3 regions of the Streptomyces sp. NPDC093071 genome follow, and region 1 is predicted to be linked to each of the others. Evidence: riboswitches for the same ligand, from Rfam matches in the RefSeq annotation. Region 1 holds a riboswitch; each other region holds the start of a gene.
What was found. A riboswitch is a leader RNA that binds a small molecule or an ion and turns the genes downstream of it on or off. The one in region 1 is predicted to bind thiamine pyrophosphate.

Region 1 (7,019 bases):
GCGTTGCTCAACTGGGGCAGCCGGTCGAGGGTCTTCACGTTCACGACGGGCATGACCTCGGGGATGATCGGGGTCTCGCAGCCCGCCTTGACCGCGCTGTCGCGGAGCCGCAGGTAGTTCTCCGGGTCGAAGAACATCTGGGTGATGGCGTAGTCGGCGCCGGCGCGGCACTTGTCCACGAAGTGCCGGATGTCCGTGTCCCAGTCGGTGGAGCGGGGGTGCATCTCGGGGAAGGCGGCGACGCCGACGCAGAAGTCGCCCGACTCCTTGATCAGCCGGACCAGGTCGGCGGCGTAACGGACGCCCTCCGGGTGCTCGATCCACTCGCCCAGCGGGTCGCCCGGCGGGTCGCCCCGGAGGGCGAGCATGTTGCGGATCCCGGCGTCGGCGTACTGGCCCAGGATGTTGCGCAGCTCGGCGACGGACTGGCCGACGGCCGTGAGGTGCGCGACGGGGGTGAGGGTGCTGTCGGAGGCGATCTTCTGGGTGGCCTTGACGGTGCCGCCCCGGGTGGTGCCGCCGGCGCCGTAGGTCACGGAGACGAAGCTGGGGCCGACCGCCTCGACCCGGCGCATGGCCTTCCAGAGGCTCTGCTCACCCTTCTCGGTCCGGGGCGCGTAGAACTCGAAGGAGTACGACGTGCCGCCGGAGGCGAGGATGTCGCGGACCGTGCGGGCGCGGTCCGAGCGGACGGAAGCGGTACCAAGGGCCATACCGGCAGGTTAGACGGGGTGCGGCGGGCCGCGTGTGCCCTGTCCGATCGGTGGACACTTTTTCGGACACGTTCCGGACGGCGGACCCGGGTCCGTCCGGGTGGTGGACGCGGGTCCGGCGGGCCTCAGTGTCCGGCGCGCTCCCGGACGCGCCGGGCGAGGGCGGCGGTCGCGGCGGCCGGGTCGTCGGCCTCGGTGATCGCCCGGACGACGACGATCCGGCGCGCGCCCGCGTCCAGGACCTCGTCGAGGTTGCTCCCGTCGATGCCGCCGATGGCGAACCAGGGGCGGTCCTGGGCCAGGCCGGCCGCGTACCGCACGAGGTCCAGCCCCGGCGCGTACCGTCCGGGCTTGGTGGGGGTGGGCCAGCAGGGGCCGGTGCAGAAGTAGTCGACGCCCGGTTCGGCGGCGGCCGCGGCCACCTCGGACTCGGCGTGGCAGGAGCGGCCGATCAGGATCCCGTCGCCGAGGATCGCGCGGGCGGCGGGGACGGGCAGGTCGCCCTGGCCGAGGTGGAGGACGTCGGAGCCGATGGCGTGGGCGACGTCGGCCCGGTCGTTCACGGCGAGGAGCTTGCCGTGCCGGCGGACGGCGTCGGAGAGGACGGCGAGGTGCTCCAGCTCCTCGGCGGCCTCCATGCCCTTGTCGCGGAGCTGTACGACGTCCACGCCGGAGGAGAGCACGGCGTCGAGGAAGGCGGGCAGGTCGCCCTGGCGCTTCCGGGCGTCGGTGCACAGGTAGAGCCGGGCGTCGGCGAGCCGCTCGCGAGGCGTGGGCATGGGTGGGTTCCCCCCGTTCGGTGCCGCCGGCGCCGTGACGGCCGGCCCCCGGGGGGACCGGCCGTCACGACACCCGCAGGTGGTGTCTTCGGTACGTGTCGGACGACGCGCGCCGGGCGGCGTGTCGCCCGGCCGTGCATGTCGGGCGGCGCGCCGGGCCGTGTGCGCCGGGCGGCGCGCGTCAGGCCGGGCGCGTCAGACGGCGAGCGCCTGGGCGCGGCGCTTCACCTCCGTGCCGCGGTTCTCGCCGAGCGCCTGCGCGGGCGTGCCCGGCAGGCTCTCGTCCGGAGTGAAGAGCCACTCCAGCATCTCCTCGTCGGTGAAGCCGTCGTCCCGCAGCAGGGTCAGGGTCCCGGTGAGGCCCTTGACGACCTTGTCGCCCTGGATGAAGGCGGCGGGCACCTGCAGCGCGTTGTTCTCTCCGCGGCGCACGGCGATGAGCTGGCCGTCCTTGACCAGCTGCCGCACGCGCGTCACCTCGACATCGAGCATCTCCGCGATGTCGGGCAGGTAGAGCCAGGCGGGGACGAGAGCATCGATCTTTGCGTCAATCTCGGTCACGTGGACAAGCCTGCCATCCCGGACCGACAGCCGGTAGTCGGGCCTACCGCACTGCCGCCTTCAGGGGTACGGAGGGGTCCGCCGCACGGGTCGGGTCGAGCGGGGTCGCCGTCTCGATCAGTCTGCGGCCCTGGGCCAGGTCGCGGGGGCGGCCGACGGTGAGGAGGGCCACCGGCACGCCGGCGCGCAGCCAGAGGACCGACCAGGTCTCGTCCGCCGGGGTGCCGCGCCACAGCAGCTCGTCCGCGCCCGCGTGGTGTCCCGCGTACTGGACGAAGTGCCCGAACTGCTCGGACCAGAAGTACGGCACGGGGTCGTACGGCCCGGGCTCGGCGCCGACGATCGCGGCGGCGACCGTGCGGGGGCCCTGGAGCGCGTTGTCCCAGTGGTGGACGAGGAGGCGCTCGCCGTAGCGGGCGGAGGGGAAGGAGGCGCAGTCCCCGACCGCGTACACGTCGGGCAGGGAGGTGCGCAGCCGGTCGTCGGCGGTGACGGCGCCGCTCGGGTCGAGGGCGATGCCGGAGCCGGCGAGCCAGGCGGTGGCGGGGCGGGCGCCGATGCCGACGACGACGGCCTCGGCGGGCAGTGCGCGGCCGTCGGCGAGGAGGACCCGGCCGGGTTCGACCGCGTCCACGCGCGCGCGGGTGAGGAGTTCGGCGCCGTTCGCCCCGTACCACTCGGCCATGGGGGCGGCGACCTCGACGGGCAGGACCCCGGCGAGCGGGAGGTCGGCGGCCTCGACGACGGTGACGGCGCAGCCCGCGCCGAGCGCGGCGGTGGCGAACTCGGCGCCGATCCAGCCGGCGCCGACGACCACGACGGCGTGGCGGCGCTCCAGGACGGGCCCGAGGCGCACGGCGTCGTCGAGGGTGCGCAGCAGGTGGACGCCGGGGACGCCGTCGGAGCCGGGCAGGACGAGCGGATGGGCACCGGTGGCGATCACCAGGGTGTCGTACGCGACGGGCCCGGCCTCGGTGTCGACCTCGTGGTCGGCGGCGCGCAGTCCGGTGACGTCCACGCCGAGCCGGAGTTCGATGCCGAGGTCCTCGAAGTCGACGTCGAAGGCGGAGTCCTCGGCCTTTCCGAGGAGGACCGCCTTGGAGAGCGGGGGCCGGTCGTAGGGCTGGTGGGGTTCGGCCCCGATGAGGGTGACGGGACCGGTGAAGCCCTGCTCGCGCAGGGCGACGGCGGTCTGGACGCCCGCCATCCCGGCGCCGACGACCACGACGCGCCGCTGGGTCTGCTTCTGCTCGCTCACACGGTCACCTTACGTACCTGACCCCCCGTCAGGAAGGGCGGGGGGCCGGGCCCCCTCGTGGCACGGGCCCGGCGGAAGCTAGTCTGGCGGGCGTAAAGCACTCGCGGGAGCCCGGACGCACCGGGCTGAGAGGGAGGCTGGACGGCCTCCGACCGTACGAACCTGATCCGGGTCATGCCGGCGAAGGGAGGGGCTGGACGCCCATGCGTTCTTCCGAAGCGCGAAGGGCTCCCGACGTCCGGGGGACCGACGTCCTCGTGGTCGGGGGCGGAATCATCGGCCTGGTCACGGCCTGGCGGGCCGCGCGGCGCGGGCTGAGCACCGCCGTCGTCGACCCGGAGCCGGGCGGCGGGGCCGCGCGGGTCGCGGCCGGGATGCTCGCCGCCGTCACCGAGCTGCACTACGGCGAGGAGACCCTGCTCGGGCTCAACCTCGCCTCCGCCGCCCGCTATCCGGCCTTCGTCGCCGAGCTGGAGGAGGCCGCCGGTCTCGACGTCGGCCACCGCGCCTGCGGCACCCTCGCCGTCGCCCTCGACGCCGACGACCGGGCGCACCTGCGCGAGCTGCACGCCCTGCAGACCCGCTGCGGGCTCGCCTCGGAGTGGCTGAGCGGCCGCGAGTGCCGCCGCCTGGAGCCGATGCTGGCGCCGGGGGTGCGCGGCGGCCTGCGGGTCGACGGCGACCACCAGGTGGATCCGCGCCGGCTCGCCGCCGCGCTCCTCGTCGCCTGCGAGCGGGCCGGGGTGGTCTTCCACCGGGTCCTCGCGGAGCGGCTGAGCGTGGTGCGGGACCGGGCGCGCGGCGTGGTCCTGGCCGGGGGCGGGGAGCTGGAGGCCGGGCAGACCGTCCTCGCGGCGGGCAGTCTGAGCGGGCGGCTGGCGGGGGTGCCGGACGAGGTGCTTCCGCCGGTGCGCCCGGTGAAGGGCCAGGTCCTGCGGCTGCGGGTGCCGGCCGCGTACGCCCCCTTCCTCTCCCGGACCGTCCGGGCCGTCGTCCGGGGCAGCCACGTCTATCTGGTGCCCCGGGAGAACGGCGAGCTGGTCGTCGGCGCCACCAGCGAGGAGCTGGGCTGGGACACGACGGTGACGGCGGGCGGGGTGTACGAGCTGCTGCGCGACGCCCACGAGCTGGTGCCCGGGATCACCGAGCTGCCGCTCACCGAGACCCTGGCCGGGCTGCGCCCCGCGTCCCCGGACAACGCGCCGCTGCTCGGTCCGACCGCCCTGCCCGGTCTGCTGCTCGCCACCGGCCACTACCGCAACGGGGTGCTGCTCACCCCGGTCACCGGCGACGTCATGGCCGAGGTGCTGGCCACGGGCGTCCTGCCCGACGAGGCGCGCCCCTTCACCCCCCGCCGTTTCTCCCCCGTCCCTCCCGTACGTCAGGAGCAGCCCGCATGAGCGCGACCCCACCCGCGAACGGCGTGCCCGCGCACGACGCGACCGCGAACGCGAACGACGCGTCCACGACCGTGACCGCGTCCGTGACCGTGACCGTGTTCGTGAACGGGGAGGCGCGCGAGCTCTCCGGCCCCGTCTCCCTCGACGCCCTCGTCGCGACCCTGACCACGGCCCGCTCCGGGGTGGCCGCCGCCCTGAACGAGACGGTGGTGCCGCGCGGCGAGTGGGCGTCGACGCCGCTCGGCGACGGGGACCGGGTGGAAGTCCTGACCGCGGTGCAGGGGGGCTGAGCGCGATGTCCGACGACGTGTTCGTCCTGGGCGGTACGGAGTTCTCCTCGCGCCTGATCATGGGCACCGGCGGGGCGCCCAGCCTCGACGTCCTGGAGCGCTCCCTGGTCGCCAGCGGCACGGAGCTGACCACGGTCGCCATGCGGCGCCTGGACCCGACCGTGCAGGGCTCGGTCCTCTCCGTCCTGGACCGGCTCGGCATCCGGGTCCTGCCCAACACGGCGGGCTGCTTCACGGCCGGCGAGGCGGTCCTGACCGCCCGGCTCGCCCGGGAGGCGCTCGGCACCGACTGGATCAAGCTGGAGGTCGTGGCCGACGAGCGGACCCTGCTGCCGGACGGCGAGGAGCTCCTGAGCGCGGCGGAGACCCTGGTCGACGACGGCTTCACCGTCCTGCCGTACACCAACGACGACCCGGTCCTCGCCCGGAAGCTGGAGGACGTCGGGTGCGCGGCGATCATGCCGCTGGGCTCCCCGATCGGCTCCGGGCTCGGCATCCGCAACCCGCACAACTTCCGGCTGATCACGGAGCGGGCGGGGGTGCCGGTGATCCTGGACGCGGGGGCCGGCACGGCGTCGGACGCGGCGCTCGCGATGGAGCTGGGGTGCGCGGCGGTGATGCTGGCGTCGGCCGTCACCCGGGCGCAGGAGCCGGTCCTGATGGCCTCGGCGATGCGGCACGCGGTCGAGGCGGGGCGGCTCGCGCACCGGGCCGGCCGCATCCCGCGCCGCCACTTCGCGGAGGCGTCGTCGCCGGTGGAGGGCCTGGCGCGGCTGGACCCGGAGCGCCCGGCGTTCTGAGCCCCGGAGCCCTCCGGCGCTCGTCACAGGTGTGCTGCGGTCCGGGGCGGGCGCACCGGACGCGTGTGCGCGGCTCGTAGACTCGTCGCCGTGGACACGACCCTTCAGGACCCCCTCGTCGGGCGGCTGCTCGACGGCCGCTACCGCGTCGACGCGCGCATCGCCGTCGGCGGGATGGCCACGGTCTACCGGGCCGTCGACACCCGCCTCGACCGCGTCCTCGCGCTCAAGGTGATGCACCCGCAGCTGGCGACCGACGCCGCCTTCGTCGAGCGGTTCATCCGCGAGGCCAAGTCCGTCGCCCGGCTGGCGCACCCCAACGTGGTGGGCGTCTTCGACCAGGGCGCCGAGGGCGCGTACGTCTACCTGGCGATGGAGTACGTCCCGGGCTGCACCCTCCGCGACGTGCTGCGCGAGCGGGGCGCCCTGGCGCCCCGGGCCGCGCTCGACATCCTGGAGCCGGTGCTCGCCGCGCTCGGTGCCGCGCACCGGGCCGGGTTCGTGCACCGGGACATGAAGCCGGAGAACGTCCTGATAGGGGACGACGGCCGGGTGAAGGTCGCGGACTTCGGTCTCGTCCGGGCCGTGGGCTCGGCGACCGCCACCACCGGCTCGGTCCTCGGCACGGTCTCATACCTGGCGCCGGAGCAGATCGAGCACGGCACCGCCGACACCCGCGCCGACGTGTACGCCTGCGGCGTCGTCCTGTACGAGATGCTGACCGGCGGCAAGCCGCACGCGGGCGACACGCCCGCCCAGGTCCTCTACCAGCACCTGAACACGGACGTGCCCGCGCCCTCGGCCGCCGTGCCGGGGCTGGCCCCGGGGCTCGACGGGCTGGTCGCGGCCGCTGCGGCCCGCTCCCCCGAGGCCCGTCCGCACGACGCCGTCGCCCTGCTGGGCCTGGTCCTGGAGACCCGGTCCGCGCTCACCGACGGGCAGCTGGACGCGGTGCCGCCGCAGGCGCGGTCCGGCGCCCGGGACACCGCCGACGACCGGACGAGCGTGATCGCGCGTGCCGTGCCGGCCGAGGAACGCACCAGCGTGATCGACCTGCCGCTGCCGGAGGAGAGCGGCGCCCCCCGGGTGTCGCACACCGGCCGGATGCCGGCGCCCGAGCCGCCCGCGGCCCCCGGCGCCCGCCGGCTGCCGCCGCGCGGCCCGCTGCTCGTGATCGCCGCCGTCCTGCTCGTCCTCGGTCTGGGCGGCGGGGTCTGG
Region 2 (7,019 bases), on a different contig from region 1:
GACGGCCGTCACCTGCGCGCTCGGCTCCGCGGTCGCGCTCCTGCTCTACCTGCACCTGCGCGGCGGCCTCACGGGACTGCCCTCCGACGGGGCGGCCGCCGGGCTGCTCGCCGCCGACCGGCCGGTGCCGCTCGCGGCCGTCCTCACCCTGCTCGCGCTCGTCCCCGTCACCGCCGCCGCGGCGGCGGCCCTGGCCCTGCGGCCGCGCACCGCGCCCTCTCCGGAGGACTCCGAAGGCGCGGACGAGACCATGCCGTCCGGGCTTCCGTGGGGCGTCGCCCTGGTCGCGATCGGCCTCGCGGTCGAGACGTACGCGGGCCGGGGCGGCGGCGGGGACGGCCTTCCGCTGCCGGGCCGCTTCGACGGCAGCCCGGCGGCCGTCCTGGCCGGCTGGGCCCTCACCGCGATCGGCCTCGCGACGGCGGGCCCCGGCCTCGTCCACGGCTGCGGCCGCCTCCTCCAGGCGGTCCGCCCGGGCGCCGTCCGGCTGCTCGCGGGCCGCGTCCTGACGGCGGAGGCCCGCCGCATCGGCCGGCCGCTCGGCGTGGTCTGCGCGGTGCTCTCCGGCATGATCGCGGCGACCACGCTGTACGCCTCGGACAGCGGCTCCGACGCCTTCGGGCCGCTCACCGGCCTGGGCGCCACCCTGATCCTGGCCTGCACCTGCGCCACGCTCCTGACCGCGGCCCTGGAGTCCCGGCAGAGCCGCGCCCCGGTCACGGAGGCCCTCCTCCTCGTCGGCGCCCCGCCCGCGACCCTCCGCGCGGCGGCCCTGGTGCGCACGGGCGCCCTGCTCGCCCTCTTCCTCCCCCTGACGTGGCTGGTGGCGGCGCTGGCGGCGCTGCCCCTCAAGGGCTGACGGAGGAACGGTCCGGCTCCGCCGAGCAGCGAAGCCGGACCGGGGTTCCCGCGCTCACCTCCGCCAGAACAGGTGGTGCGTGACCGTGCCGCCCGGGCTGGGCACGACGTCGCGGTGGTAGCGGTCGAGGAGTTCGTCGGGCGACTCCCAGAGCCGCGATCCGCCGCCGAGCGCCACCGGGGAGACGGCGACGTGCAGGGTGTCCACGAGATCCGCGTCGAGGAACGCGCGGATGGTGGCGGCCCCGCCGCCGAGCCGCACGTCCTTGCCGTCCGCCGCCTCCCGCGCCGTCGCGAGGGCGGTGGCCGGGTCGGCGTCGAGGAAGTGGAACGTGGTGTCGCCGAGCGCGAACGAGGGGCGCGGGTGGTGGGTCAGGACGAACACCGGGGTGTGGAACGGCGGCTCGTCGCCCCACCAGCCGCGCCACTCGTGGTCCCGCCAGGGACCGCGCTGGGGCCCGAACTTGTTGCGGCCCATGATCTCGGCGCCGATGTTCCGCCCGTAGTCCCGCGTGAGGTAGTCGTCGAGGCCCCGGCTGCCGCCGGGCGCGGTGCGCCGGGGCCAGCTCGCCGTGGCACCGGCCCAGGCGAACATCGCCTCCGGATCCGCGTGCCCGAAGGGCCGTTCGAGGGTCTGGCCCTCCCCGGCGCCGTACCCGTCGGACGAGACGTTGAAGTTCTGGACTCTGAGCAGCTGGGCCATGGGGTTCCTCCCGTGCGGGACGTGCGGGACGTGCGGGCGACGGAGACGCCGTACGTACGGGAGACTCCCCCGGCGGGCGGAACTCATCGCGCCCGCGGGGCTCGCTACGGCGTGTCGTCGCCCAGCACCACCACGTCCTCCGTCCGGAAGGCGACGCCCGTCTTCGCGCCCTCCTCCGGCGCGTCCCGCAGCGGGAGCTCGGCCTCCAGGGGCGGGCCGTCGGCCGGGCGGAGCCGTACGACGACGTGGCTGCCCCGGAAGGTCCGGGACTCCACCGTCCAGGCGGGCGCGTCCCCTGCGGGGACCGGCCGCACCCCGCCGGGGCGGACGAGGAGCCGCCGCCCGCCCTGCGGGGAGCCCTCCGGCACCGGCACCTTCCCCCAGACGGTCTCCGCGACCGTCCCGGTGACCCGGGCGGCCACCACGTTGTCGAAGCCGAGGAAGCGGGCGACGAACTCGGAGGCCGGGCGGCCCCACACCTCGACGGGCGTCCCCGACTGGGCGATCCGCCCGTCCCGCATGACCACGACCCGGTCAGCGAGCGCGAAGGCCTCGCCCTGGTCGTGGGTGACGGCCAGGACCGTCGTCCCGAGCCGCCCGAAGAGCTGCCGCAGCTCCACGACGAGCCGCTCCCGCAGGCCCCGGTCGAGCTGGCCGAGCGGCTCGTCGAGCATGAGGAGCCGGGGCCGGGGCGCGAGCGCCCGAGCCAGCGCCACCCGCTGCTGCTCGCCGCCGGAGAGCGCGGCGACGGACCGCCGCCCGGCGCCCGGCAGGCCGACGAGGTCGAGCAGCTCCCGCACCCGCTCCGTCCGCTCCGCCTTCCCGTCCCCCCGCATCCGCAGCCCGAAGGCGACGTTTCCCGCGACGTCCCGCTGCGGGAACAGCTGGTGGTCCTGGAACATCAGGCCGACGCCCCGCCGGTGCGTCGGCACCCCGGCCTGGTCGGCGCCGTCGAGGAGCACCCGGCCGGCGTCGAGCGCCTGGAGGCCCGCGACGGCCCGCAGCAGCGTGGACTTGCCGCTGCCGCTGGGGCCGAGCACGCACACGGTCTCGTGGTCGGCGACCTCCAGGTCCACGGCGTCGAGCACGGCCCGCGCCCCGAACCGCACGGTCGCCCCATCGAGTCTCAGCATCAGAACTCCCCGGAGGTCCGGTCGGTGCGGAGCCGTTCGAGCAGCAGCAGGGACACCGCGCACACCACCATCAGAATCGTCGAGAGGGCCATCGCCTGGCCGTAGTTGAGCTCGCCGGGCCGGCCGAGCAGCCGGGCCACCGCGACCGGCAGCGTCGGGCTGTCGGGCCGGGCGATGAACACGGTCGCGCCGAACTCGCCGAGCGAGACCGCGAACGCGAACCCGGCCGCGATGAGCAGCGCCCGCCGCACCAGCGGCAGGTCCACCTCCCGCCAGGCCCGCCACGGCGAGGCGCCGAGCACGGCCGCCGCCTCCCGCAGCCGCTCGTCGACCGCGCGCAGCACCGGCAGCATCGTCCGGACGACGAAGGGGACGCCGACGAGCGCCTGCGCGAGCGGGACGAGGATCCAGCTCGCGCGCAGGTCGAGCGGCGGCTCGTCGAGCGTGATGAGGAACCCGAAGCCGACGGTGACGGCGGAGACCCCGAGCGGCAGCATCAGCAGCGCGTCGAAGCCCCGGACGAGCCGCCCGGCTCGCCGGGTGAGCGCCGCCGCCGCGAGCCCGCCGATCACGACGGCGATGGCGGTGGCGGCCAGCGCGTACCGCAGCGAGTTGCCGATCGCCTCCAGGGGCGGCACCAGGAAGGTCCCGCTCTCGTCCAGCGAGCCGAGCGCCCGGTAGTAGCCGAGCCCGTACCCCCCGGGGCCGGCGAACGAGCGCTCCACGAGCACGCCCAGCGGCAGCAGGATCAGGAGCGCCACCGAGACGAGGACGCCGCCGAGCAGCGCCCACTGCCCGGCGCCGCGCGGCCGGCGCGCGGTCCGCTCCGGCGGTACGAGCCGCAGCGCGGTCTCCCGCCGCCGTACCGTCCACGCGTGCAGGGCGAGGATCGCGCCGACCGCGGCGAACTGCACGAGGGTGAGGACGGCGGCCGTCCGCAGGTCGAGCAACCGGGCGGTCTGCCGGTAGATCTCCGCCTCCAGGGTCGTGTACGCGTCCCCGCCGAGGATCTGCACGACGCCGAAGGAGGTGAAGGTGAAGAGGAAGACCATCAGGGCCGCCGCCGACACGGCCGGGACGAGCGCGGGCAGCGTCACCGTCCGCCAGGCCGTGAAGCGGGAGGCGCCGAGGACCCGGGCGGCCTCCTCCTGACGCGGGTCGAGCTGTGCCCAGAGGCCGCCGACGGTCCGGACGACGACCGCGTAGTTGAAGAAGACGTGGGCGAGGAGGATCGCCCACACGCTCGTGTCGAGCCGCAGCCCCCACAGCTCGTCGGTGAGCCCGTTGCGGCCGACGAGGGCCAGGAACGCGGTGCCGACCAGGACGGTGGGCAGCACGAACGGCACCGTGACCACGGCCCGCAGGACGCTCTTGCCGGGGAAGTCGAAGCGGGCGAAGACGTACGCGCCGGGCAGGGCGACGAGCAGCGTGAGGCCGGTGGAGGCGAGCGCCTGCCAGGCGGTGAAGCCGAGCACGTCGAGGATGTCCGGCCGGCCCAGCGTCTCGCCGATCCCGCCCAACCGCCAGCTGCCGTCGGGCCGCAGCCCCCGGTCCACGATGGACACGACGGGCCAGGCGAAGAACACCGCGAAGAACGCGACGGGCAGGGCCATGAGCCCCAGCCGCGCCGCGTTCCCCCGCGGGTCGCGCCTTACTTCAGGACGAGCGACGACCACTGCTGGATCCACGCGTCGCGCTTCTCGGCGATCTTCCCGGGCTCCATGGTCTCCGGCTTCTCCACGACCACGCCGTGCTTCGTGAACAGCTCCGGCAGCACCGCGTCCTTCGCCACCGGGTTGACGAACATCTGGAGCGGCATGTCCTCCTGGAACTTCTTGGAGATCAGGAAGTCGATCAGCGCCTTGCCGCCCTCGGGGTTCTTCGCGCCGTTCAGCAGGCCCGCGAACTCCGTCTGCCGGAAGCAGGTGCCGGTGGACACCCCGGTCGGGGCGACCTTCGGCTGCGGCTCGCCGTACAGCACCTCGACCGGCGGGCTGGAGGCGTACGACACGACCAGCGGCCGGTCGCCCTTGGCCTGCTTGCCGCCGGCCGAGCCGGAGAACTCCTGGTTGTAGGCGAGCTCCCAGCTGTCGACGGTCTTCACGCCGTTGGCCTTGAGCTTCTTCCAGTAGTCCTGCCAGCCGTCGTCGCCGTACTTCGCGGCCGTGCCGAGGAGGAAGCCGAGGCCCGGGGAGGACCGCTCGGGGTTCTCGACCACCAGCAGGTCCTTGTACGCGGGCTTCGCCAGGTCGTCGAAGGTCACCGGCGGTGCCAGCTTCTTGTCGGCGAAGTACTTCTTGTCGTAGTTCACGCAGATGTCGCCGGAGTCGATCGGGGTGACCCGGTGCTCCCCGTCCAGGTGGTACTCCGCCGGAATCCGGTCGAGCCCCTTCGCCTGGTACCCGACGAAGATCCCGTTGTCGAGGGCGCGGGAGAGCAGGGTGTTGTCGACGCCGAAGAAGACGTCGCCCTGCGGGGAGCCCTTGGTCAGGATCTCCTTGTTGACGGCCTCGCCCGCGTCGCCGGCCTTGAGGACCTTGACGGTGAAGCCGGTCTGCTTGGTGAACTCGGCCAGGACCTCCTTGGAGGCGTTGAACGAGTCGTGGCTCACGAGGGTCACGGTCTTCGGCGCGGGCGCGCCGGACTTGCCGGCGTCCTGGCCGGCGCCGTCGGTGCCGCAGGCGGCGAGGGCGGTGACGCCGAGCGCCGCGAGGACCGCGACGGCGGCCTGCTTCTTGATGCTCACTGAAGTTTTCCTCCTGGGTGGGACCAGGAAGAGACGCGGCCCTGCCCGTGTCCGGCGGACCGGACGCGGGCAGGGCGCAACAGCTCGAGTTACGACCGAACTTCCTACCCAGAATGACCTGGGCGAGGTTCAGAGGGTCTGCGGTCTGACGGACACCGCACTCTCAGCGCTGTGGCGCTCCCCTGTCGGAATATGGAGATGTGTTCGAGCTCAGAGTACAAGCTCAGCGCTCGGCGGCGGCCAGCTGTCCACAGGCACCGTCGATCTCCTGACCTCGGGTGTCCCTCACGGTCACCGGCACGCCGTGCCGCGCGATCGCCTCCACGAAGGCCTTCTCGTCCTCCGGGCGGGACGCCGTCCACTTCGAACCGGGCGTCGGGTTCAGCGGGATCAGGTTGACGTGCACCCGCTTGCCCTTGAGCAGCCGGCCGAGGAGGTCGCCGCGCCAGGCCTGGTCGTTGATGTCCCGGATGAGGGCGTACTCGATGGAGATCCGGCGGCCGGACTTCTCCGCGTACTCCCAGGCCGCGTCGAGGACCTCCCGGACCTTCCAGCGCGTGTTGACGGGCACGAGGGTGTCGCGCAGCTCGTCGTCGGGGGCGTGCAGCGAGACCGCGAGGCGGCACTTGAAGCCCTCGTCGGCGAAGCGGAGCATCGCGGGCACGAGCCCGACGGTGGAGACGGTGATGCCGCGCTGGGACAGGCCCAGGCCGTCCGGCTCGGGGTCGGTGAGACGGCGGATGGCGCCGACGACCCGCTTGTAGTTGGCGAGCGGCTCGCCCATGCCCATGAAGACGATGTTCGAAAGCCGCGCCGGGCCGCCGGGGACCTCGCCGTCGCGCAGGGCCCTCATGCCGTCCACGATCTGGTGCACGATCTCGGCGGTCGACAGGTTCCGGTCGAGGCCGGCCTGCCCGGTCGCGCAGAACGGGCAGTTCATCCCGCAGCCGGCCTGCGAGGAGATGCACATGGTCACCCGGTCCGGGTAGCGCATGAGCACCGACTCGACGAGGGTGCCGTCGTGCAGCCGCCACAGGGTCTTGCGGGTGGTGTCGTCGTCGCACGAGATGTGCCGCACCACGGACATCAGGTCGGGCAGCAGCTCCCCGGCCAGCTTCTCCCGCGAGGCGGCCGGGATGTCGGTCCACTCGGCGGGGTCGTGCGCGTACCGCGCGAAGTAGTGCGTGGACAGCTGCTTGGCGCGGAAGGGCTTCTCGCCGATCGCGGCGACGGCCTCCTTCCGCTCGGCGGGCGTGAGGTCGGCCAGGTGCCGCGGCGGCTTCTTGGCTCCGCGGGGGGCGACGAAAGTGAGTTCTCCGGGCTTGGGCATGGTGCTACCAGTGTCGCAGAGATACGAAGAGGGACCCGCCGCCCTGTGGACAACGGGTCCCTCCTCCAAAGAACCGCAGGTCAGCCGGTCCATGCCGTGTCGACGTGCGACTCCGCCGCGTGGACCGTGACCGGTCAGCCGGTCCCGACGAACAGCGCGAGCAGCAGCCACACCACCGGCGCCGTCGGCAGCAGCGAGTCCAGCCGGTCCATGATGCCGCCGTGACCGGGCAGCAGCGTGCCCATGTCC
Region 3 (7,019 bases), on a different contig from region 1:
ACCGAGCCCGAGCGGCTCTCGGACGTCTCCATCCGGCTCCAGGTCGGCGGTGACCGCGCCCTGTTCCGGGCCAGCGCGCCGCCGCTCGTCGCCTTCCTCGACCGTACGGACAAGCTGGTTCCGCTCGGTCAGGAACGGACACTCGGCGACTTCGAGGACAACCTGGAGGCGGCGCTGGGCCGGATCCTCGCCGAGGAGAACGCCGGCCCGGCCTGAGACGAGCACACCGTCACCGACCCGTACCGATCCGGACCCTTCCGCGTGGCCGACCCCCCGAGCCGGCGCGCCGACGGACCGGACGTACCACCCGGTGCGTGCGCGTCACTTGGCGCGTCGGCGGCGTCCGCCCCGCGCCGGTGAGGGCTTCCGGCCGCCGGTCCCCGGGCGGTCGGTGCCCTCCGCGCGGTCGGCGGAGACCACGAGCGCCGCGAGCGCCGTGGTGACCGGGACGGACGCCACCAGACCGATCGACCCGACCAGCGTCCGGACGATCTCCTCGGCCACCAGCTCGCTGTTGGCCACCGTCCCCATGCTGCTCTGCGCGATGGAGAAGAGCAGCAGCAGCGGCAGGGCGGCGCCCGCGTAGGCGAGCACCAGCGTGTTCACGACCGAGGCGATGTGGTCGCGGCCGATCCGGATCCCCGCCCGATACAGGCCGCGCGGTCCCATGCCCGGATCGGCCTGGTGCAGCTCCCAGACGGCCGAGGTCTGGGTGACCGTCACGTCGTCGAGCACACCGAGCGAACCGATGATCACACTGGCCAGCAGGAGGCCGGACATGTCGATGTCCGGATAGAGCCCCTTGATCAGGCCGGTGTTGTCGTCGGTGTTGCCGCTGAGCGAGGCCCAGCCGATGAAGAGCGAGCCGAGCAGTCCGATGAGCAGCAGCGAGATCAGCGTGCCCAGCACCGCGACCGAGGTGCGGGCCGAGAGGCCGTGGCACATATAGAGCGCGATCAGCATGATCGCGCTCGATCCGACCACCGCCACCACCAGCGGATTCGACCCCTGCAGGATCGCGGGCAGGATGAAGAACATCAGCACCAGGAAACTCACGGCGAGCGCGACCAGGGCCATCAGCCCCCGCATCCGCCCGACCGCCACGACCGCGAGGGCGAAGATGCCGGCGAGCACCGCCAACGGCACCTTGCGGTTCACGTCCGTCACCGAATACTGCAGGTCGTACGGGGCGTCGGGGGCGTACGCCACCACCACGCCCTGACCCTCCTCCAGTTGGCGCGGGGCGCCCGGCTGCACGATCTCGGTGAACTCGCGCCCCTTGTTCGGACCGGTGGTGACCTCGACCTTCGCCCGCTTGCACTCCCCCTGCTGGGCCTCGACCGCCTCGCGCCCCTCCGGGGTGGAGGTGTCGCCGGTCGGCGGGACCTGACCCGCGTTCACGGCCTTGCAGTCGACCTGCTCGACGGAGACGACCCTGCCCTGCTCGGTCTGCCGGTCGAAGCCGACGCCGGTGCGCTCGTGCGGCGGGGCGCCGCCGGGCCACAGGACCGCGAGACCGACCAGGACGGCGGTGGCGAAGGGGACCAGGACGGCGGCGATGACCTTGCGGAGGTGTCGGGACACGGGCGCGGCGGGCCCGTGCGCGTGGCTGTGTCCATGCCCGGATCCATGGCCGTGGGAGGGGCCCGGACCGTGGGAGTGGTCGTGGGGCTCGGGGGGCTGCTGGGGGGAAGTCACCGACCGATCATCGCAAGAACGGCGGGGGCCCACTGTTCAGCACGCCCGGGATGACGCTAGCGTGGTGACACCTTTGCACACGCGGGAGCTCGGAGCACCGGGCTGAGAGGGCGCTGATCACCGTACGCGCGTACCGATGTACGTACGGGAGGAGGCTGCGCCGACCGCCGAACCTGTTACCGGGTAATGCCGGCGTAGGGAGATCGGTCTCATGACCATTCAGGATGCACGCACGCCTGCCACCAGCCAGGAAGGCCGCACGCCGGGCTGGCACAAGGGATACGTCCAGGGATCGCGCCCCGACCTGCGGGTGCCGGTCCGTCAGGTGCACCTCACCAACGGCAAGGACGTCACGCTGTACGACACGTCCGGCCCGTACACCGACCCCACCGTCGACACCGACGTGCGGCGGGGCCTGCCGCCGCTGCGCGAGAACTGGATCATCGCGCGCGGCGACACCGAGGAGTACGCGGGCCGCCCGGTCCGCCCCGAGGACGACGGCATCAAGCACACCTCGCCGCGCGGCGGCGGCCTCAAGAACCTCGACGCCGTCTTCCCCGGCCGCCCCCGGCTGCCGCGCCGGGGCCGCTCCGGCCAGGCGGTGACGCAGCTCGCGTACGCCCGCCGTGGCGAGATCACGCCGGAGATGGAGTACGTCGCGATCCGCGAGAACGTCTCCCCCGAGGTCGTGCGCGAGGAGATCGCGGCGGGCCGGGCCGTGCTCCCGGCGAACGTCAACCACCCGGAGATCGAGCCGATGATCATCGGCAAGCGGTTCCTGGTGAAGGTCAACGCCAACATCGGCAACTCCGCCGTCACCTCCTCCATCGAGGAGGAGGTGGAGAAGATGACCTGGGCGACCAAGTGGGGCGCCGACACGGTCATGGACCTGTCCACCGGCCGCAACATCCACACCACCCGCGAGTGGGTGCTGCGCAACTCCCCCGTGCCGATCGGCACCGTCCCGCTCTACCAGGCCCTGGAGAAGGTCGACGGCAGGGCCGAGGAGCTGAGCTGGGAGATCTACAAGGACACGGTGATCGAACAGGCCGAGCAGGGCGTCGACTACATGACGGTGCACGCCGGCGTGCTCCTGCCGTACGTGCCGCTCACCGCGCGCCGCAAGACCGGCATCGTCTCGCGCGGCGGCTCGATCATGGCCGCCTGGTGCCTCGCGCACCACAAGGAGAACTTCCTCTACACGCACTTCGAGGAGCTCTGCGAGATCCTGGCGGCGTACGACGTCACGTACTCGCTCGGCGACGGCCTGCGGCCCGGCTCGATCGCGGACGCCAACGACGCGGCGCAGTTCGCGGAGTTGAAGACGCTCGGCGAGCTCAACACGATCGCCAAGCGGCACCACGTCCAGACGATGATCGAGGGCCCCGGGCACGTCCCGATGCACAAGATCAAGGAGAACATCGACCTCCAGCAGGAGATCTGCGAGGAGGCGCCGTTCTACACGCTCGGCCCGCTGACCACGGACGTCGCGCCCGCGTACGACCACATCACCTCGGGCATCGGCGCGGCGATGATCGCCTGGTGGGGCACGGCGATGCTCTGCTACGTGACGCCCAAGGAGCACCTGGGCCTGCCCAACCGCGACGACGTGAAGACCGGCGTCATCACCTACAAGATCGCGGCCCACGCGGCGGACCTCGCCAAGGGCCACCCGGGTGCCCAGGAGTGGGACGACGCGCTCTCGGACGCGCGCTTCGAGTTCCGCTGGGAGGACCAGTTCAACCTGGCCCTCGACCCGGACACCGCCCGCGAGTTCCACGACGAGACGCTCCCGGCGGAGCCCGCGAAGACCGCGCACTTCTGCTCGATGTGCGGTCCGAAGTTCTGCTCGATGAAGATCTCCCAGGACATCCGCCGCGAACACGGCGGCACGGAGCAGGAGATCGAGGCCGGCATGGCGGAGAAGTCGAAGGAGTTCGCGGCGAGCGGCAACCGGGTCTACCTGCCGCTGGCGGACTGACGCCGGGTCCTTCGGGCGCGTCGTTCCGGGAAGGGCGAGGGGCTTCCCGGAACGGCGTTCCGGACATCCGGATCCCGTCGGCGCGATCAAGCGGGGCTTCTATGCTCGGCCGATGGCGCTCTACTACGACCCCGTCGCCGGCCTCGGCGAGGACCGCGAGGCATTCCGGGGCGACTGGGAGGACTGGCTCTGGCTCAACGTGCCGGGGCCCTTCTACGGCGGCGGGACCGACACGTGCCGGACGGGCCGGGACTCCGCGCCCCGGCACGTCCTCTACGGCGGCGCGTACCTGACCGAGTACGTCTACCGTCAGCCCGGGACGCCGGCGGAGACGGCACGGCTGGTCGAAGCCGCCGACCGCGATCCCCTTCTCGGGTACGGCTGCGACGGCGACGCGCGGTGGACGCCGGACGCGGTGCGGGAGTGGTGGCGCGACCGCGGCCGGATCACGGAGTACCTGTCCGCCCACGACTGGGACGAGGTCGACTGGGCCCGGCAGGGTGTGGCCGCCGCCGTCCGGGACTACGCGTCCTACCTCGCGGGACGCCTGGCGACGGATGTGCGGATCTACCTCCACTGGCTGGAGGAGGGACGGTCTCCCGCGGCCGGCGAACGGCTGCCCGACCTGTAGCCGACAGGCCGGCTCCGTCGTTCCGGGGGCCTTCCGTCAGGGATCGGAAGGGTTCGTGGCGGCGAGGGCGTCGCGGAGGAAGGGGAGGATGCCGCGTTCGAGGAGGGCGAGGCGCCAGGCCTCGCGGGCGCGGGAGAGTTCGTCGTCCGGGGCGGCGGGCGGGCCGCCCGTGCTCACCTCGGCCGGGCTGTTGCGCAGGGCCGTGACGAGGAGCCCGGCGGCCGCGCAGAGCAGCCCGGCGGCGGCGAGGGAGCCGAAGACCAGGCCGGCCGTGAGCAGGGTCGCGCCGAACGCCACGGTGGGGGCGAGGGCGTGCACCACCGCGCCGACCAGCAGGAAGATGACGGAGGCGGCGCCCGCGAGGACGGGGACCATGACGGTGACGATCGCGACGACGCCCGCGCCGGGGCCGGGGAGGTCGTACGGGACCGGGGCGCGGGTCCCGACGGCCGTGCGGTTCTGCTCGCGGACCTTCACGAAGTGGTCGTACTCGCTCGCGGCCGCGGAGGTGACGAGCGCCGTCGCGTTCAGGGTCATCGCGCGGAGTTGCGCGACCGTGAGCCGGGTGCCCACCCCGGCGAGTTCCGGACGTGCGTGGGCGGTGTCCAGTGCGTCGTCGAGGACCCGCTCGTACTCGGCGCGGTCCTCGGTCAGCAGGTGCGGAGCCACGTTCATGTGCATCCCCCGATGCTCCGTAGGCCCGTGACGGCCGCGGAAAGGCGGCCGGGCGGGCGGAAACGGAGGAGAGCCTGCTACGGATGCACCCGATGGTATTGCGGCGACGCCACGGGCTGACAGGGTGTTTCCGGAAATCGCCCTCCACGGATGCGCAGGGTGATGCGTCAGGCGTTCGCCCTGTCGTTCAGCGGGAGTTGGACGACCAGCAGCTTTCCGGCCATGGTCACTCCGCCGTCCATGGCGATCGCGAGCCCGTCGGCGTACACGTGCGGCCCGTCGACGACCGGGCCGCCGCCGTCCTCGCCGTCCTCCGTGCCGACCTGGCCGAGGAGGTACGGGATCGGGCTGTGGCCGTGCACGATCCGGCTGCCGCCGTAGGTGGAGAGCAGCTCCTGGACGGCCTGCGGCCCCCCGTCGTCACGGAACGCGAAGCGCTTGGTGAACTTCCGGAACACGTCCCAGACCTCGTCCGCGTCGTTCCGGGTGAGGATCTCGTGGACCGTGTCGTTGACGTCCTCGATGGTCTCGCCGTATTCGAGGTACGCGGTGGTGTCCGAGTGGACGAGGAGGTGGTCGTCCTCCCGCACCACGGCGTCGAGCCGGGACATCCACTGGAGGTGGACGTCCTGGAGCCGGTCCATGTCCTGCTTCTGGCCGCCGTTGAGCAGCCAGGCGGCCTGGAAGGTGGCGGTGCCCGCGCCGGAGTTGACCGGGGTGTCGCCGAAGCGCTTGGCGCCGATGAGCAGCAGCTCGTGGTTGCCCATGAGGGCCTTGCAGTAGCCGCCGGCGGCGGCGGCCTCGGCGGAGAGCCGCATGACCAGGTCGATCACGCCGATGCCGTCGGGCCCGCGGTCGGTGAAGTCGCCGAGGAACCAGAGGCGGGCGTTGCCCGCGGACCAGCCGCCGTTCTCGTCGACGAGGCCCTGGGCGCGGAGGGCCGCGAGGAGTTCGTCGAGGTAGCCGTGGACGTCCCCGACGACGTAGAGGGGGCCGGGGCCGTCGCCGGACGGGACCTCGCCCGCGGGGGCGGGCACGGGGGAGACCTTCACCTGGACGGTGTCGCCGCGGTTGATGACGGGCAGGTCGCGCTCGGTCGGCGTGTACCCCTCGGGCACCTCGCCCTCGGGGAACGCGTTCCCGGGGTGGCCGGAGGCGGCGGGGTACGCGGGCGCGGCGGCGCGGTGCCCGAGGTGGAGCGTCGGCTCGGCGGGCATGGGCGCGGGCGCCTGCGGCGGGGGCGGAGGCGTCTGCGATACGGACGCCTGCGGTACGGCCTCGGCCGCCGGGGGGCGCACCGGCACCGGGGCCTGCACCGGCACGGCCTCGACCGGGGAGGGCGCGACGGGGGGCACGGGGGGCAGCGACTCGCCGACGACCGGCCGGACGGCGGGAGCCGGGGCGGTGTGCTGTTCCGGACCGGTCTGCGGCGTCGGGGCCGGGTGTTCGGAGCGTACGTGCTCCGCCGGCGCGGGCGTCCGCTCCGGGTCCGACTGTTCGACGGCATGGCTCTGTACGGGCACGCGCGCGTACGGCGGTACGCGGAAGTCACGCAATGTCGCCGTGCGTACCACGGGCTCCTGACCGGCCCCCTGAGTCATCGACCCCTCCACCACCGTCGCGATGCCCTGCACATCGCGGACCGGCCTGGTCGGGGTGGCCCGCGGTGTCGTCCGCCCATCATAGGAATGAGCGTCCTCCTGTGTGACGCACCAGGGGTGGTGAATCCGGGTCCACTCCGGGTTCACCGGTCGTTTCGCCCGAATTGGGAAGGTCCAGTCCAGGGTTGGGGCCGGTGCGGTGATCGGTTTCGCCGTTCTCGCCCGTGGGCAGGGACGAGAACGGCGTGTTCGAAGGCGTTCCTTTTTGGAGAGCCGGCCCTTCGCCGCGGTCCTCCGTGCCCGGTCGCCGCGGTTCTCCGTGCCAGCCCTTCGTGTCAGTCCTTCGCGGGTGAGCGCGGCGGGCTGACCGTCGTGCGGGGCGGGCGGCGCTGCGAGGAGGTGCGGACGATGAGTTCGGTCGGTATCACCTGCT

Region 2: another riboswitch for thiamine pyrophosphate. It lies ahead of ACIQD7_RS32350 (thiamine ABC transporter substrate-binding protein); the one in region 1 lies ahead of thiO (glycine oxidase ThiO).
Region 3: another riboswitch for thiamine pyrophosphate. It lies ahead of thiC (phosphomethylpyrimidine synthase ThiC); the one in region 1 lies ahead of thiO (glycine oxidase ThiO).

The regions. Positions count from the first base shown of each region.
Region 1 is NZ_JBIVPH010000003.1:325,100-332,118, forward strand. Features, by position in the region: gene metF (methylenetetrahydrofolate reductase [NAD(P)H]) at 1-713, opposite strand, end outside; gene thiE (thiamine phosphate synthase) at 839-1,492, opposite strand; gene ACIQD7_RS12775 (Rv2175c family DNA-binding protein) at 1,688-2,053, opposite strand; gene ACIQD7_RS12780 (NAD(P)/FAD-dependent oxidoreductase) at 2,097-3,311, opposite strand; TPP riboswitch at 3,405-3,517, shown strand; gene thiO (glycine oxidase ThiO) at 3,515-4,711, shown strand; gene thiS (sulfur carrier protein ThiS) at 4,783-5,001, shown strand; gene ACIQD7_RS12795 (thiazole synthase) at 5,007-5,801, shown strand; gene pknB (Stk1 family PASTA domain-containing Ser/Thr kinase) at 5,892-7,019, shown strand, end outside.
Region 2 is NZ_JBIVPH010000014.1:99,420-106,438, forward strand. Features, by position in the region: gene ACIQD7_RS32330 (hypothetical protein) at 1-859, shown strand, start outside; gene ACIQD7_RS32335 (dihydrofolate reductase family protein) at 914-1,561, opposite strand; gene ACIQD7_RS32340 (ABC transporter ATP-binding protein) at 1,666-2,694, opposite strand; gene ACIQD7_RS32345 (ABC transporter permease) at 2,694-4,307, opposite strand; gene ACIQD7_RS32350 (thiamine ABC transporter substrate-binding protein) at 4,346-5,440, opposite strand; TPP riboswitch at 5,524-5,634, opposite strand; gene rlmN (23S rRNA (adenine(2503)-C(2))-methyltransferase RlmN) at 5,664-6,770, opposite strand; gene ACIQD7_RS32360 (phosphatidate cytidylyltransferase) at 6,905-7,019, opposite strand, start outside.
Region 3 is NZ_JBIVPH010000005.1:177,564-184,582, reverse strand. Features, by position in the region: gene ACIQD7_RS21620 (SsgA family sporulation/cell division regulator) at 1-216, shown strand, start outside; gene ACIQD7_RS21615 (YibE/F family protein) at 322-1,698, opposite strand; TPP riboswitch at 1,770-1,916, shown strand; gene thiC (phosphomethylpyrimidine synthase ThiC) at 1,910-3,679, shown strand; gene ACIQD7_RS21605 (ferredoxin) at 3,792-4,310, shown strand; gene ACIQD7_RS21600 (hypothetical protein) at 4,347-4,991, opposite strand; gene ACIQD7_RS21595 (metallophosphoesterase) at 5,153-6,586, opposite strand; gene ACIQD7_RS21590 (LacI family DNA-binding transcriptional regulator) at 6,922-7,019, opposite strand, start outside.